DNA from 2 places in the Chryseobacterium sp. RR2-3-20 genome. Region 1 is predicted to be linked to the other one. Evidence: riboswitches for the same ligand, from Rfam matches in the RefSeq annotation. Region 1 holds a riboswitch; the other holds the start of a gene.
The links. Region 1 has a riboswitch for cobalamin ahead of IV513_RS06195 (acyl-CoA thioesterase). Riboswitches for the same ligand answer to the same signal wherever they lie in the genome.
Positions count from the first base shown of each region.

Region 1 (8,021 bases):
AATCATAAATCAATGCATTGCTAAAGAATTTCCATTAACATAAGAGATAATTGGAAAATCCTTTTGGCAAAGGTATTTTAGGTTTTAAAGTATCATTTTTAATTGAATTGAGAATTAATTTGATTAACAATTCAATTTCATACAAAAAAAGACTCGGTGTTTGAGTCTTTAAAGTTTTTAAATTATCTGTTGATAATATTATTCGTCATGGTTGTATGGTTAATTAGCTGGTTTTTCTCATCGCGTATTTCGATTTCAGAAACATGCATAGTTTTACCTTTTCGGATAAATCTTGCAACAGCCGTTACGATGCCGTCTTTTTTACTTCTCAAATGGTTAGAATTGATGTTTGTTCCTACGCCATAATATTTGCTGCCATCAATAAAGAGATTAGACAGGCTAGAACCTAAAGTTTCTGCCAAAACACAACTCGCTCCGCCGTGTAAAATCCCAAAAGGCTGATGAACTTTTGGCTGTACTGGCATTATTGCGGTAAGTGTTTCGTTTTCCAGATCAATATCTGTGAATTTTATTTCCAGAGTTTTAGCCAGTGTAATTCCTCCGCCCCAATTGTTTAAAAATTCAAGAATTTCTTCTTTAGATTTATTTTCTAAGTCCATGTTTTTATAAATGATGATGAAATAATATTACTAATTTTCTTTATTTGTAGCTTCGTGTTCTGTGCCCATGATATTGGGATTCCAGTTGGCTGCGATTTTTGGAGTAATATCATATTTTATATAATAATCCTGTATTTCCTGCATAATTTCGGAAAAGCTTGCAGTTTCCAGTCTTTCGTAAGGAATTTTGTATCCCAGAAAAACTGTATTACGTTTAAAATCGCCTGCAGCCAATACAATAGGAACTTTTGCAGCCAATGCCATGTGATAAAAGCCTTTTCTCCATTTTGGAACCCAGCTTCTTGTACCTTCCGGAGTAATTACCAGACTGAAATCTTCTTTTGCAAACTGTTTTGCCACAAAATTTACCAAATCATTTTTTTGGCTTCTGTCTATCCCAATTCCTCCTAATCCTCTTACAATGGCACCGTACCAAGCTTTTGTATGTGCGTCTTTAATGATAATTTTAAGCTTTTTTCCTAAAGACCAATAAGCAAGATTTCCCAAAAGATATTCCATGTTATGGGTGTGCGGAGCCACTACAAGAATACATCGGTTAAGATTATTAACATCTCCCTGAAGTTCTACTTTCCAACCCATTAATTTCAGCACTAATTTGCCTATCAGTTTCTTCATTTTTATCTAAGTTTAAAACAAAAAAGTATAACCAAATAATGGTTATACTCTACAAATATATTGATTTATTGTGGCTCTTAAAATAAACTGCTGATAAAATCTGCAATTTTTACGGCGATTTCTAAAACTACCTGTACCATGATTTATTTTTGTTTAAAATTTAACGATTTTAAAGTACGAATATAAGAATATTTTCTGTAATAAAACACTTTTTGTTAAAAAAAATATCTTTTTTTTGAGAGAAGAAGGGTGTGAATTTCAAACGGTTGTCTTACGTTCACACCTTCATCACTCTCTAGCCTTTAATTATTTGGTTTTAATAGATAGTTCTTTTTTGCCGTCTTTAATTTTAATGTCCATATTTTTTATTTTACCCACATTCATCTTCACGGTATCGGTTATTTTCTTTGCTTCGTCTTTAGGGTATTTTTTTCCGTTAATGATTACGCTGTCCTTATCATCCGGATTGTATTGTATGGTAGATCCGTTTATTTTTATCACATTTTCATATTCATCCTCATCTTCATGATTTTCAATGTCCTGTTCTCCATTGCTCAAATCAATATCATCTTTTTTTAATGAAATAACAACCATATTCTGAGGAACTACCAATTCATAGTCTATATGATATTTTCTGAAACGATGATCGTATGGGTATTTTACGTAGTTTGGAAGAATAACTTTATTATTGCTTATTTCTATCGGTACATTTACATTAAGCGGAATATTATAGCCTTTTGCTTCTTTTTTAATAACAAGGTAAGGTGTTTTTATATCTGCTTTACGAATAACATTTACCTCTACCCAGTCTTTTTTGTAAACATAATTTTTGTCTGAGTATAAATCATCATCATATCCAATAAAATTCTGAGGAATGGTAATTTGTTTTACATCAACAAAAAGAGTATCAGATTTGGTATTAATCGCAATTTCTTCGGTGTCTTCTTTATGTCCTGTAAAAAGCATATCTCTTTTTGCCATACTTATTCCGAAGTAGGTAGATAATCCTATTACTGCAAGAAATAGTGCTCCAACAACCCATCCGATATTTCTCAGTTTTGTTTTAGGAGAGAAAATTTTAATACTCAGTAACGTAAATAATATTGCAGGAATTAAAGATCCTATAATAATTATTGCTGCCAAAACATTGTACAGACCATTGTCATCAAAAAAGAATCTCATTTCGTTTGCACCGGGAAAGTTTGAATCAATTCCAAATAGCCCGAAAACTACAAATACTCCTATTATGCTGCTTACTGCCATTATGGCGAAGAAAATTCCGATAATGTATTTTAGAACATTCCATATTCCGCTCCCTGCATTGTTTATGTATGGCTTATTTTCGTTATAAATTTCGCCTGCTCTTGCAGTTGTTTCATTGGCAAACTGTACAATTTTACTAGATTCTTCCTTTAGATTATCAAAATTCAGAGGTTTACCTTTCATTTTCAAAAAATCGGATGCGGTTTCTGCTTTTGGTAAAACTGCCCAAAGAATGAAGTACAAAACAATCACTAATAAAGAAGATCCAGGAGCTACCCAAAGAAAAATGAATGCTCCAACCCAGATAAGTCTCATCCAGGTAATATCCATTCCGGAATATGCTGCTAAACCCGCACAAACACCGGCAATTTTTTGGTTTTCAGGATCGCGGAATAATTGTCTCTTGTCAGAATAATAAGTTCCTGAACTGCTTTTCTTAGAATTTTTTTCTGAATAGTATGCTTCTTCCTGCTCTTCAATTTTTTCTGGAGAACCAATCTGAGCAATAACTTTTTCTACATCCGCATCATTAATTACTTCTCGTCTATTCAAAGTTTCTTTGAAGATTTCTACCATTCTTATTTCTATATCGTGCATTACTTCATCTGCTTCGGAAGCGTCTAATGAGCTTCTCAGAGCATTTAAGTAATCGCTGAGCTTAATATATGCATGTTCTTCTATGGTAAAAGAAAAACCTGCGAGTCCTATTGAGAGTGTCTTGTTCATAGCGTTTGTTTTTAATTTTTTTGAGTGATTTGGTTTACAGAATCTGTAAGTTCTTTCCAGGTGTTTTGCAGTTCGGATAAAAACATTTTGCCTTTTTCTGTGATCTGATAGTATTTTCTGGGAGGTCCTCCTGTAGATTCTTCCCATCTGTAGGAGAGAAATTCTCCGTTTTTCAATCTTGTAAGAAGAGGGTAGAGGGTTCCTTCCACTACATCCAGTTTTCCTTTTTTTAATTCATCTATCAAATCCGAAACATACATTTCACGATGATTGATGAGGCTTAAAATACAGAATTCCAGAATCCCTTTTCGCATTTGCGCTTTGGTATTTTCGGTATTCATTGTTAATTGGTTTTGTTAATTTGTTATCATTATTTCAGAAAAAAATTCTCAGCTAATGAATCTATTCTGATTTTATATTACAAAGATATGTAATTAAAATGGTATTATGCAATACAAAGTAGTAAAATAAATTTTAAATTAAATTTAAGTATTTGATAATCATTAATTTAAATTTAAATATACTTTTGGTTTTAAAAAAATATATGAATTGAGCATTAAATTTTCATTGTGTTGATAAAATCTAAGTAGATCGTTTTGTTCAAAATAAATAGGAATTCTTAATTTTGTGGGATGAAAATTCAGAAAGAAATCGATTTTATTATTGCAGTAGATGCATTAAAAAATGTTCAGCGCAGAAATTATAATGCAGACGATTCGCGAAGGGAAAATACGGCAGAACATTCTTGGCAGATTATTATTTTGGCTCAGATTCTTTATCCTTATGCAAAAAATAGAGCAGATATAGATTTGTTGAGAGTAATAAGAATGCTTTCTATTCATGATTTGGTGGAGATTGAAGCCGGAGATACTTTTCTTTTTGATGAAGCTGCTATGATTGGCAAATTTGAAAGAGAAAAGCTTTCTGCACAGAATATTTTTGGAATTTTAGACGAACCCATCCGTTCAGAATTTTATAATCTCTGGCTGGAGTTTGAAGAGGAGAAAACTCCGGATGCTATTTTTGCCTGTGCAATAGACAGAATAATGCCCTTTATTTTAAATTCTCATACTTCGGGGAAAAGCTGGACGGAAGCTAAAGTAACCGAAATTCAGATAAGAAAAATGCTCGAAAATGCTATATGCAGAGCTTCTGATGAGATGGAAGAAGCTTTTCATGCTCTTCTGAATCTCAGTTTGGAAAACAAAAAAGTGATAAAGCAATAATAATTTCGGCGGGCAAAGCCCGCCGAAATTATCAAGATATTATAATATCTGTATCGGTTTTTTGTGCTCATCAATGGCTACAAACGTGAAATCTCCTACAATTGCCCTTTCTCTTTCGTAAGAATACATTTGCTCGGTGTAAATCTCAACATTTACTTTCATACTGGTTCTGCCTACATAAGAAACTTTGCCAATAAGTTCTATAATGGTTCCTGCGGGAATTGGCTTTTTAAAATCAATTTTATCGCTACTTACTGTTACAACGCGTTTTCTGGCGAATCTTGTTGCGGATATAAATGCTACTTCATCCATAAGCTGCATCGCTGTTCCTCCGAAAAGAGTATCGTAATGATTGGTGGTGCTTGGGAAAACGGCTTTGAAAATTCTTGTTTCGGAAGCTTTAATTCTTTCTTCTGTTGTCATTTTACATATTCAATTTAAAAGCGAAAAAGCATTTAAACCAACAGAAAGAACTTGGAAGATTGTAAAATCTTTAAGCTGCTGTCAATCTAAAAACTTCAATCGCGAAAGTTTTTATTTTAAAACGAAAAATTGGCAGGTCTCCTGGCTTGTAACTCTCATATATCTCCTTCCCATATTTTGTACAGTGGTTTATGATAAAGATTATAGTTACTAACAGTTGCGCGACAGCTCGTGATTTTCACACGATTCCCTTTTCATTTGCGGTTAAGCAAAACCATTTTTTCGAAAACCATCTAAGGTATTCTTTTGCAAAGGTAAAAAAATAGAATTATTCTGGATTGCTAAAAATAATCTGACTGATTACTTTTCCTTCTTTAATTGTCCAAAGAGTGGTATATCTGTGTTCTCCAGATCCGTTTATCATATAAAGAAAAATATGATCTTTGTCGATAGATGAAACGCCTACTTTATCAAAATCCATAGTGGGCTGAAACATGTTTTTTATGGCTTCTCTTACAAAAACAGAACCTCTTCCGGGTTGCTGCACTCGGATAGATTTTATTTCGGTAAGACCTTCCGGGAGTTCTTTACCTATTCCCCATGTTTTTACTTTATCAATTTTAATAATATTTCCTTCAGAATCTTTCTCCTGTTTCCTGTAACTTGCATTGGAAGGATAAATATCTATAATGACTTTTGTACGCTCGTTTGTTGGAGTTTTTTGGTTGGTATCGTCAGTAAAAATAAGCGATTTTCCATTTTTAGATTTAGAAGGCGTAAATTTTGGAAGCTGATCTACATAAGCAATTCTTTCTTTGTTTACCATTCCTTCTTTGGTAAGACTGTCGTATCGTACGAACGGTTTAGGAATTTCTTCTTTTTCGGGATATTTAATCCAAATCCAATCTGTTTCTCCGGGAGCGGGTTTTACATAAACAAAAACATCACCTTTACGCATTCTTATTTTATCAACAATTTTTCGGTAATCTTCTTTATGAACACGTACCATTGCATATCCTTCCTCTGCTTTTACCACACCAAAAGGTACTTTGTTTTGTGCAAATATTAAACATGAACAAAAAATGAATACAGATAAAAAAAATGCTTTATTAAAAAATTTCATTGTTTAAAGGAATATTTTTGTAGCTCAAAGATATAATTAATTATTTTTTTTGTGATAATAATATTGTAATTCTTCCGAATCTCTTATTTAAAAATATCAGTAGTCATATCTTTGTAACCAAATGGAAACAAAAACTCCAAATCAATCGAACTAGATTCTCTCCAGCTCATCTCCATCAATCGTAGTTTTAAATGTTCCATAATTCACGATCACTTTATTTCTGGAAATCTTCTCAATGGTTCCCACACTCGTGCTTCCCGTAATTCTTACCCTTTGCCCTACTTTCATCCATACAGCACGGTCGGTTTTACGCTTTTCTTCTATTTTTTCGTTAGTTTCGGTGATTTTTTCGATCACTTCTTCTTTTTTCAGCTGTTGGGTAATTTTTCTTTTAACCACCTGAAGCCTTTTAGATTCATCTTTATCTGCACCAATTTTTCTGAATTTCTCCTGCTCCAGAATTTTCACAAAATCTTTCACCACATCTTTTCTAGATTTACCTTTCACATAGCTGTCTATAAAAGATTCAATTTTGTTTCCGAACTGAAGTTTTCTGTGCTCATCTTCGTATAATTTCTGGAAATTGAATAATTTCTGCTGAAGCTGCTCATTGAGTTTCTGCAGATTATCACGCTTATCTTCCACGGATTCTTTTCTTTCGGCAAGATCGGTTTTCAGTTTTTCAACTTCATATTTTTCCTGCTGAAGTTTTACAATCGTTTTATCTAAATTAACAATATCGTGCTCTACTTTTTTCTTGGCAGAATGAATGATGAATCTCGGGATTTTATTCTTCTCGGCGACTTCAAAAGTAAACGAGCTTCCGGCTTGTCCTACTTCAAGTTTATACATCGGCTCCAGAGTTTCTTCATTAAAAAGCATGGCTGCATTTTGAGCGTTCGGAAGCTGTTCTACCACCAGTTTTATATTAGTATAATGGGTGGTAATGATGGCAAAACTTTTTTTATCGTAGAAAAATTCAAGAAAACTTTCGGCTAAAGCTCCGCCGAGCTCGGGATCGGAACCTGTTCCAAATTCATCAATCAGCAAAAGGGTATCTGCATCTGCTTCACGAATGATTCCGCCCATTTTTTTCAGACGGGAAGAGTACGTGGAAAGGTGGTTTTCAATAGACTGATTATCACCAATATCTGTCATGATTTTACTGAAGAAAAACATTTCGGATTTTGGATGAACGGGAACTAAAATTCCGCTCTGAATCATCAATTGAAGAAGTCCAACAGTTTTCAGAGTGATAGATTTCCCTCCCGCATTCGGACCAGAAATACAGATAATCCTGTTGTGCTCTGTGAAAGTAAGCGACTGCGGATGTATAGTTTTGTTTTCTGCTTTATTTCTTAAAAATAATAAAGGATGAAACGCATCTTTTAACCGTAAAGTTTTATGTCTGTTGATTTTAGGTAAAACTCCGTTGATGAGTCCTGCAAATTTTGCCTTAGCCCTGCTTAAATCGAGATCGAAAATATATTTCTGATATCTCCAAAGCTGAGGCTGAAACTCAGCAAGTTCTGCTGTGAGCTGTCTTAAAATCTTATCAATTTCCTTTTTTTCTTCGTCTTCACTTTCTTTAAGCTTAAAGTAGTGTTTTATGACACTTTCCGGCTGTATATAAGTAATTGAGCCGGTTTTAGAAAGACCTAAAACCCTTCCCGGTACTCTTTTTTTGAATCCCGATTTCACGGCTAAAACTCTCTGGTCATCAATTATTGTTTCGCGGATGTCGTCCAGAAATTCACTTTGTCCGTAATTAAACAGAGCACGGTTAAAATTTTCTGTAATTGCTTTTTTGGCGTGCTGAATTTCTGCTCTTAAACCTTTTAAAATAGGGGATGCTTCACTTTTTACTTCGCCAAAACGGTTAAAAACTTTGTCTATTTTATCAATAATTTCTTTTTTGAATTCCAATACAGAAACATCCTGAATTAAGCTTGGGAACGTTTCGGGCATTGTAGGGAAAAATTTCTGCAGTTTTCCTATCTGCTC
Region 1 covers NZ_JADQBD010000017.1:16,455-24,475, reverse strand. The annotation lists gene IV513_RS06225 (chorismate-binding protein) at 1-6, opposite strand, end outside; gene IV513_RS06220 (PaaI family thioesterase) at 183-620, opposite strand; gene IV513_RS06215 (1-acyl-sn-glycerol-3-phosphate acyltransferase) at 651-1,256, opposite strand; gene IV513_RS06210 (PspC domain-containing protein) at 1,563-3,245, opposite strand; gene IV513_RS06205 (PadR family transcriptional regulator) at 3,257-3,586, opposite strand; gene IV513_RS06200 (HD family hydrolase) at 3,878-4,471, shown strand; gene IV513_RS06195 (acyl-CoA thioesterase) at 4,511-4,894, opposite strand; cobalamin riboswitch at 5,008-5,188, opposite strand; gene IV513_RS06190 (hypothetical protein) at 5,223-6,017, opposite strand; gene IV513_RS06185 (DNA mismatch repair protein MutS) at 6,168-8,021, opposite strand, start outside.

Region 2 (8,021 bases), on a different contig from region 1:
ATTACGAAATAAGGATTAATTGCATATTTTCTGCTTTCATCGGCAGTAGTATAAGTAAGTCCGTTATATAAGCCTTGTGCGTAAATATTCAGGAAACGATATCCATAATCCAAATTAGCCGAAATTTTGTGCAGCGGAACATACATCAATTGTCTTTGTGTTTCCACATCGGTCGATTTTGTATAAATATATCCAACAATTAGCCTTAAATTATGTTTATTGAATTTTTTCTGGTAAGTAAGTTGAGATTCTAAACCATAAGATTCCACTTTTTGAGTGTTGAATGCCGACCAATATCCCATTGGTGTAGGAAGCCAGCGAATCATCTGGTCGATTTTCATGTAGTACGGACTTATTTTAAGGGTGAAATCAAAAGCCTTCAATTCATGCGTCATATCCGTCTGAATAGATGTTTCAGGTTTCAGATTAAGATTTCCTCCCTGTTCCCAGTACAAATCATTGAACGAAGGAAATCGGAAGTTTTTAGATACGTTAAGGCTCATCTGATACCATCGATTGGCTTTCCATTTTCCCGAAAAAGAATATAAAATCGGGGATTTAATATCTTCTATAAAGTCTTGTTTTATACCTGCTTCAAAACTAACTTTTGAACTTGGGAAATATCTCAGCAAACCTGCAACAGAGCCAACGTTTCTATGTACATTACTAATTCCTGACTGGTAGCCTTCTCCAATGTTATGCTGAAATTCTCCGATTACATTAAAATTGAGTTGAGGAACAATAAAATAATTGAAATCGTTTTTTGCAATATAGTTTTTTGCTGTTCCGCCACTTGTTTTCGGGGCATCTATAATTCCGAAATACTGAAAATTGTCTTCCGTATAAGCGGTTTTCAAACTGTTGGATACTTTTTTATGATTAAAATCCCAAGCCAGTAAACTTCTTACCGTCTGTGCTTCGTATTTTGTTTTATTTCCGTTTTCTTCAAAAATAGGATAGTTCTGTGTAGCATCAAACCATTGGCTTTGCCAGGAAACCGTGTTGTGTTGAGAAACTTTATAAGAAGTTCCTATATTGAAAGAGGTATTAAAAAATTTTCCGTTTCGGTTAATGTAATTTTTTTCTTCAACCTTGTAGTTGTTTTCGCTGATGAGGTAATTGGCAGAAGCTTTAAAGCTGAATTTATCATTACTGAAAGAACCTTTCGCAAAATTTTGATACGTACCAAAAGAACCTCTTTCTGAATGGATTTGTGCATTAAAACCTTTATTAAAGCTCAAATCATTATTCAAATGAATGCTTCCTCCAATCGCTCCGCTTCCGTAAATCACACTTCCGCCTCCAGACTTTACTTCCATTTGGTCGTATCCGGAAAGGGCAATATTATTTACATCGCCTTGCCCTAAAAACAGTGAGTTGATGTTGATTCCGTTCCAGACAAAGGCGGTCTGCTGAGCTGTTGTTCCTCTAAAAGAAGGTGAAGATACAGCACCCCGTCCATTTTCTTTAATATATACCGGTGACTGAAATCGCAGAACTTCTGATAGATTGGATGCGTTTTTTTGAATATCTGCCGCAGATAATGTTTGAACCTCATGAAAAAGTTTAACCTTTTTCATCTGCGTATCGAAAATATAAAGGGTGTCAATCTGGGTTTCCTGACCAAAATAAAGATTCAGACTGAAGAATCCAGAAACTACAACGAATGCTTTTTTTAAACTCATATTACGCTTGTCTTTCCTCCGAAAACAATAATTTTAGGGTTAAATTCTGGCAGGTCTCCTGGCTTTCGTTTTTCTGTACCTTCCCGCTTTAGCAGTGGTTTTTCACAGAAAATTCTTATTACGATTTACAGTTGCGGGGACAGCTTGGGGTTTTCTCCCAATTCCCTCTTAGTTCCAATATATTGGAAACCAGAATTTTTACAAAGATAAGTTTTTAAACGAATTGGGCAATATGCGGATGTTGGCGTTGCCTTTTCTTCGTAATTATCTAATTTTGTATTGTCTATAAAAAAGTAGCATCAAAATAGAATGGGAGCAAATCTTTAATAGATGACACTTTAATAACATCATCATTCAAATTCGCAAAATACAATTCTATATTTTCATTCTGCTTGGTTTCATATTCTATAATACTTTGTCGGCATGCACCGCATGGAGGAATTGGCGGGTTATTTTCTGCAGATTCTTTAGGACCGCCAACAATAAATATTTTCTTGATTTTTTTGTCCGGAAAATTGGCTCCAACCCAAAAAAGAGTAGTTCTCTCGGCACATAAACCCGAAGGAAATGCAGCATTTTCCTGATTGTTACCAGAGAAAATTTCTTCATTTTCCAACAGGACTGCACATCCAACATAAAATTCTGAGTAAGGTGCATAAGCGTTTTTACGGGCTTTTTTTGCTTCTTCAAACAGTTTTTGCTCAATTTTACTTAGTTCGTTTCTGTCTTTAAACTGTTGATACCTTATTTCTATATTTTTTTCCATATTCATTTCAAAAAAGGGGAGTAAATGTAAACTATTTTAATCATTTAGGCAATAAGGTTTATGAATGTATTTTCGTATTTTTAATGTTTTAAAAATTAGTTAAATGTTATATACATCAATAAAATTCAGAAATGTTGAACTGAAAAACAGATGGGTAATGTCGCCTATGTGTATGTATTATTGCGAAAACGGTCTTGCCAACGATTTTCATTTTGTACATTATGGCAGTCGTGCACAAGGCGGAACCGGGCTTATAATGGTTGAAGCAACAGGTGTTGAGCCTAAAGGAAGAATTACCAATCACTGTATGGGGATTTGGAATGACGAACAGGCAGAAAAGCTTCAAAAAATTGTCGATTTTGTACATGGAAACTCAGACAGTAAAATAGGGATTCAGCTTGCACATTCAGGAAGAAAAGGTTCTACATGGAATAATAAGCAGATTTCTCTTGAAGAAGGTTGGGAAACGGTGGCACCAAGTCCTGTTCCGTATCAGCCTGGGGAGAGAGTTCCTCACGAATTGTCTGTGGAAGAAATAAAAAATCAGATTGATAATTTTAAGAAAGCTGCAAAACGTGCTGTAAATGCCGGATTTGATGTAATTGAAATTCACGCAGCCCATGGTTATCTTGTTCATCAGTTTCTTTCACCGCTTTCTAACATTAGAACCGATGAATATGGGGGTAGTTTTGAAAATAGAATTAAATTTTTGATCGAAATTGTGGATGCTGTTAATGAAGAACTGAATGATAATGTTGCCCTTTTCGTGAGAATCTCAGGAACAGAATATGCTGAAAATGGTTGGGATATTAATGATAGTGTAAAACTGGCAGAGATTTTAAAGAATCATCATGTAGATTTGGTTGATGTTTCGAGCGGCGGAAATATCCATGGAGCCAAAATTTCTGTGTTTGACGGCTATCAGGTTCCTTTTTCTTCTGCAGTAAGAGAACAGGCAAATGTAAAAACCGGAGCTGTAGGATTAATAACCAACGTGAAACAGGCTGAAGAAATTCTTCAAAATGGAGAAGCAGATCTTATTTTTGTAGCAAGAGAAATTTTAAGAAATCCTTATCTTGCGGTTCAGGGTTCTTTTGATATGAAAGAGGATTGTTTTTTTCCGCATCAGTATATGAGAGCTAAAATTTCTTAGATTTGTGAAATATAATTTAACATCATGCATATAGAAGATTTTATGCTTCCTTGTCCGAGTAAAAAGTTTTTGGGCATCGAGTGTTTTGGATGCGGTACTCAAAGAGCAATAGTTTTGGTGTTTCAGGGGAAGTTTCTGGAAGCCTTCAAAATGTTTCCTGCGGTATATACTCTTTTGATGTTTTTTGGTTTTGTCGCTGTCAATTTTTTAGATAAAAAAAGAAATTATGGGCAAATTCTTATATTTTTAGCGATAATTAATTCCATTATTATGGTTTTTTCTTATTTTTATAAACATTTTTTCAATTAATATATTATAAACTTTAAAAAAATCAAATTATGAATCAACAAAAATTACCTAATGCACAGACGGTACTTATTTTAGGAATAGTATCTGTTGTCGGAACATGTTGCTGTACAGGTTTAATAGGAATTATTTGCGGAATTATTGGTCTTAATAAGTACAAAGCTGATAAGCTTTTGTATGACCAAAACCCATCAGAATATTCAGATTTCAATAATCTAAATACGGGTAGAATTTTGTGTATTATTGGTATTATCTTAGGAATACTTAATGTTGCCTATACCATTTTTGTCCTTGCAACAGTTGGTGTAAGTGGATATATGGAGCAAATGGAACAATTAAGAAATATGGGTAAATAACTTCATATAATAACTGAAATAAAAAAGCTGTTTTAAATATTTAAAACAGCTTTTTTTATTTTACAACAAAATAATATTTTCAATTTTTGCTACTTCCTGGTAAATATTAATTACCTGATCGGCATCCAAAACAAAAGCATTAATATTGCAGGCTGTGTATTTGCCGTTTTTACTTTCGCGGTTACTCAGTGTAAATTTAATTCCGTCGAAAACTTTGTAAATTTCTGTTATCTTCGACTGGTCTGTCGGAATAATGAATTTAAATAAATAATCCTCAGGAAAATCATGATGATTCTCCAGTTTTTCTTTTAATGATTTATAAAACTCTTCCGGGCTTGCGTGTTCGTTTCCTTGTAAAATTTCCATACTTTAAAGATACTAAAAATTATTATTTTCCGAAAGGTCCCAGTAAAGATGCAGAATTTTGCTTTTCATGATCTTCTATGATATTAAAAAGCCCATTTACGATTTGCTCTGAAGCCATTAAACTCAATCCGCTTGCATTTACCTTAGAATTATTGCCTCCTAAAAGACTTCCCAATAAATTGCTTCCCGATAATGCCGTATTAATTGTTTTTACAATACTGTATTTATTCAATTCCTGTTCAACTCTCGGAGCAATTGCCTGAATAAGCTGACCTTGTGTTTTTTCTTTTAAAATAAGCGTGGCAGTACCTTTTTCACCTTGAATGATACGGGTTACATCCTGTGCATTAAGACTGTTTACAGCATTTTCTAGTATAGGCTTAGAAATTCCGACAGTGTAAACTGCAGCTTCAGCAATGTATTCTCTTTCTTTTGCTACAAGAGAAGGTGCAATTTTCTCTAATGTTGAATTAATATCTCTCAATTCTTTTGGTAAAGCTTTATCTACAAGGTTATTTTGAAGAAAAGCTTCTTTATTTCCATAAATATTTACTCCTTTATTAATACCTCCCAGTAAAACTCTTTTAATAACAGCCAATCCTAAATCTGAAGTGGCAATTGTTGTACAAGAGTTAAGACTTGTAGCTATAAATGCTGCTGAACCTATCGCAATAGAGGCAGCTATGATTATTTTTTTCATGTATAAATTTTAATTTTTGATGGATTTATTGGTTCTATTTTAATTTTCTCACCTATAAGAATAGATTGCCAACAAAAACATTAGACAAACTTAATATTATTTTTTCAAACATGAATGCATGACAAAATTGATGCCTTTTTTCTTAATTATTTCAAAAAAGAGTTTTTGGTTGCAATTTTGGAGATTTTTATTGCTTCATAATGAGAAAATGAGAAAATTTTAATTATGAATTTGATAATGATGTTGATTGATTATGTGTTTTAATAAGTTAAAATTAACTATTTATTAATATTTAAGTAATGTAAATTGCGATAATGAAATTTTTTTAAGAAATATTAACAACTTTAAGAAATATTTTTATTTTTGGCTTGTAACCTTATGTTCAATATGATAAGGCTGTAAAAAACTAAGAGAAACAAGATAAAATTAAAGCTATATGAAACAACCAAATTTAAAGTATTCCTGTCTCATTGCCGTACTCTATTTCGGCATGAATGCGAATGCACAAACAACACCGAGAGATACTGTTGTAAAAGAACAGAAGATTGAGGAGGTCGTAATGATTGGATACGGTACTGCAAAAAAACGTGATCTTACAGGGTCGATAGCAAAAGTTAATGGAGGAGAAGTTGCAGACAAGCCGGCTTCTAACCCACTGAACTCATTACAGGGTAAAGTTGCAGGTTTATCAATTGTGAATTCTGGGCAGCCGGGATCTCAGGCAGATGTAAGAATTAGAGGTACAGTTACTATTAATGGAGTTAATCCAATTTATATAGTAGATGGAGCATTTGCAAATAATATTGATTTTGTGAATCCTGCGGACATAGAATCTATGGAAGTTCTAAAAGATCCATCTTCTTTGGCAATTTTTGGTAGTAGGGCAGCTAATGGTGCAATAATTATTACTACCAAAAGAGGGAAAAGCGGAAGAACAAGCATAAGCTTGAACTCATCAATTGGAGTAAAATCTTTCGATAACAGACCAGATCTTACAGATGCATCTGGTTTTAAAACTCTTTACAACGAAGATCTTGCAAACCAAGGATTAGCTCCCTATAATTTTGCACCTTTTACCGCAAATACCAATTGGATTAATGAAATTGCAAAGAAAGGAGGAATCATCAATCAGAATAATATTACCATCTCCAATGGTAACGACAAAAACAGGATGAGTTTTTCATTCGGTTATCAGACAGAGGATGGGTCTATCAAAAATGAGAAATATGATAGAATGACCTATAAATTTAATGATGATTTAAAGATTTCCAGTTCTGTAAGAGCAGGATTTGGATTAACAGGTTCGTATGCCAATCTTCCGCAGAATCGTAGCTTTGGTTCTGCACTAAACGCTACTCCGGTGGTAAGTCCAATAAATATGACACCAGGCGATTATTATGGATTATTCAACTCGCTTCCTCAGCAATTAGGTGCTGCACAAATTGGCAATCCGCTGGCTGTTGTTGAAGGAATGAAAAATACCCAAATTAATAAAGATGTCCAATTTAATCCCAATGCATATCTTGAATTTGATTTTTTTAAGCATTTTACATTTAGATCAAACTATTTTGTAAACTACAGAAATGGTTTCGGTAGAGGATATACTCCAGTTTTTAATATCTATATTCCAGAAACAAATACTGTTGCACCATATTCGGGTAATTTATTAACAGGGGTAAGTCAATTCGAAAATCGGGACATGAGTTTCCAACAAAACCAGTTATTAACATACAAAAACAAGTTTGGAAATCACGACCTTACTTTAATGGCAGGTTTCGAAACTATCAACAGACAGATTAGAGGTATGAGTGGATCAGCCAGAGGTAGTTTGAATAATCCTTTCGGACAGATTCCTAATGATTCTAGATTTTGGTACCTAAATTCAGATTTTATAGATACTGCAAGTAAAACAGTAACTACATCAGGATACAACGAAAAACAGGTTTCTTATTTTACTAGAATGTTATATAGCTATGCTAATAAGTATATGCTTAATGCATCTTTCAGAAGAGATGGTTCTGCCTATTTATCTCCAGGAAACAGATTTGATAATTTCTGGTCTGTAGGTGCAGCATGGGAAGTAACTAAAGAAGATTTCATGAAAAATCTTACAGCTATCAATTATTTGAAATTTAAAGGTTCTTACGGAGATTTAGGGAACCAGTATGTAGCGGGAGGTAGATATTATGGTTATCCTACTTATATTGAAGGAGGTACCGGAGTGTTTAATGGAAATATTTATCCAGCTTACATTCCCGAATTTGCAGTTAATAAAGATCTAAAATGGGAACATCTTAAATCTTATGAATTTGGGTTAGAATCTATGTTCTTAAACCGTAGATTATCTTTAGATGCAAACTATTACAATAAGAAAACTCATGGAATTTTAGATTCTGATGGAAATTCTTACACCTATTATTTAAATACAGGATCTATGGAAGCTAAAGGGTTTGAATTCTCTTTAGGTTGGAAAGATTCAGTTTCAGAAAATTTCACGTATTATATTAATGGAAATTTAACTACGACCAAAACAAAAGTTTTAAGTACTTATTCTGAAGGGTATCAAAAATTCTCAGGTCCGTCAATATTTACTGCAGGTTTACCAGCCGGAGCTTTTTATGGATATGTAGTGGATGGTGTTTATCAGACTAAAGCAGATATTTTGCTTTCTCCAAGTTCTACCATTGGT
Region 2 covers NZ_JADQBD010000047.1:10,594-18,614, reverse strand. The annotation lists gene IV513_RS10995 (TonB-dependent siderophore receptor) at 1-1,685, opposite strand, end outside; cobalamin riboswitch at 1,716-1,894, opposite strand; gene cdd (cytidine deaminase) at 1,969-2,451, opposite strand; gene namA (NADPH dehydrogenase NamA) at 2,555-3,604, shown strand; gene IV513_RS10980 (DUF2752 domain-containing protein) at 3,629-3,913, shown strand; gene IV513_RS10975 (CCC motif membrane protein) at 3,943-4,266, shown strand; gene IV513_RS10970 (DUF493 family protein) at 4,327-4,632, opposite strand; gene IV513_RS10965 (DUF4197 family protein) at 4,655-5,332, opposite strand; gene IV513_RS10960 (SusC/RagA family TonB-linked outer membrane protein) at 5,769-8,021, shown strand, end outside.
Region 2: linked by a shared signal. The riboswitch ahead of IV513_RS10995 (TonB-dependent siderophore receptor) and the one ahead of IV513_RS06195 (acyl-CoA thioesterase) in region 1 are both predicted to bind cobalamin.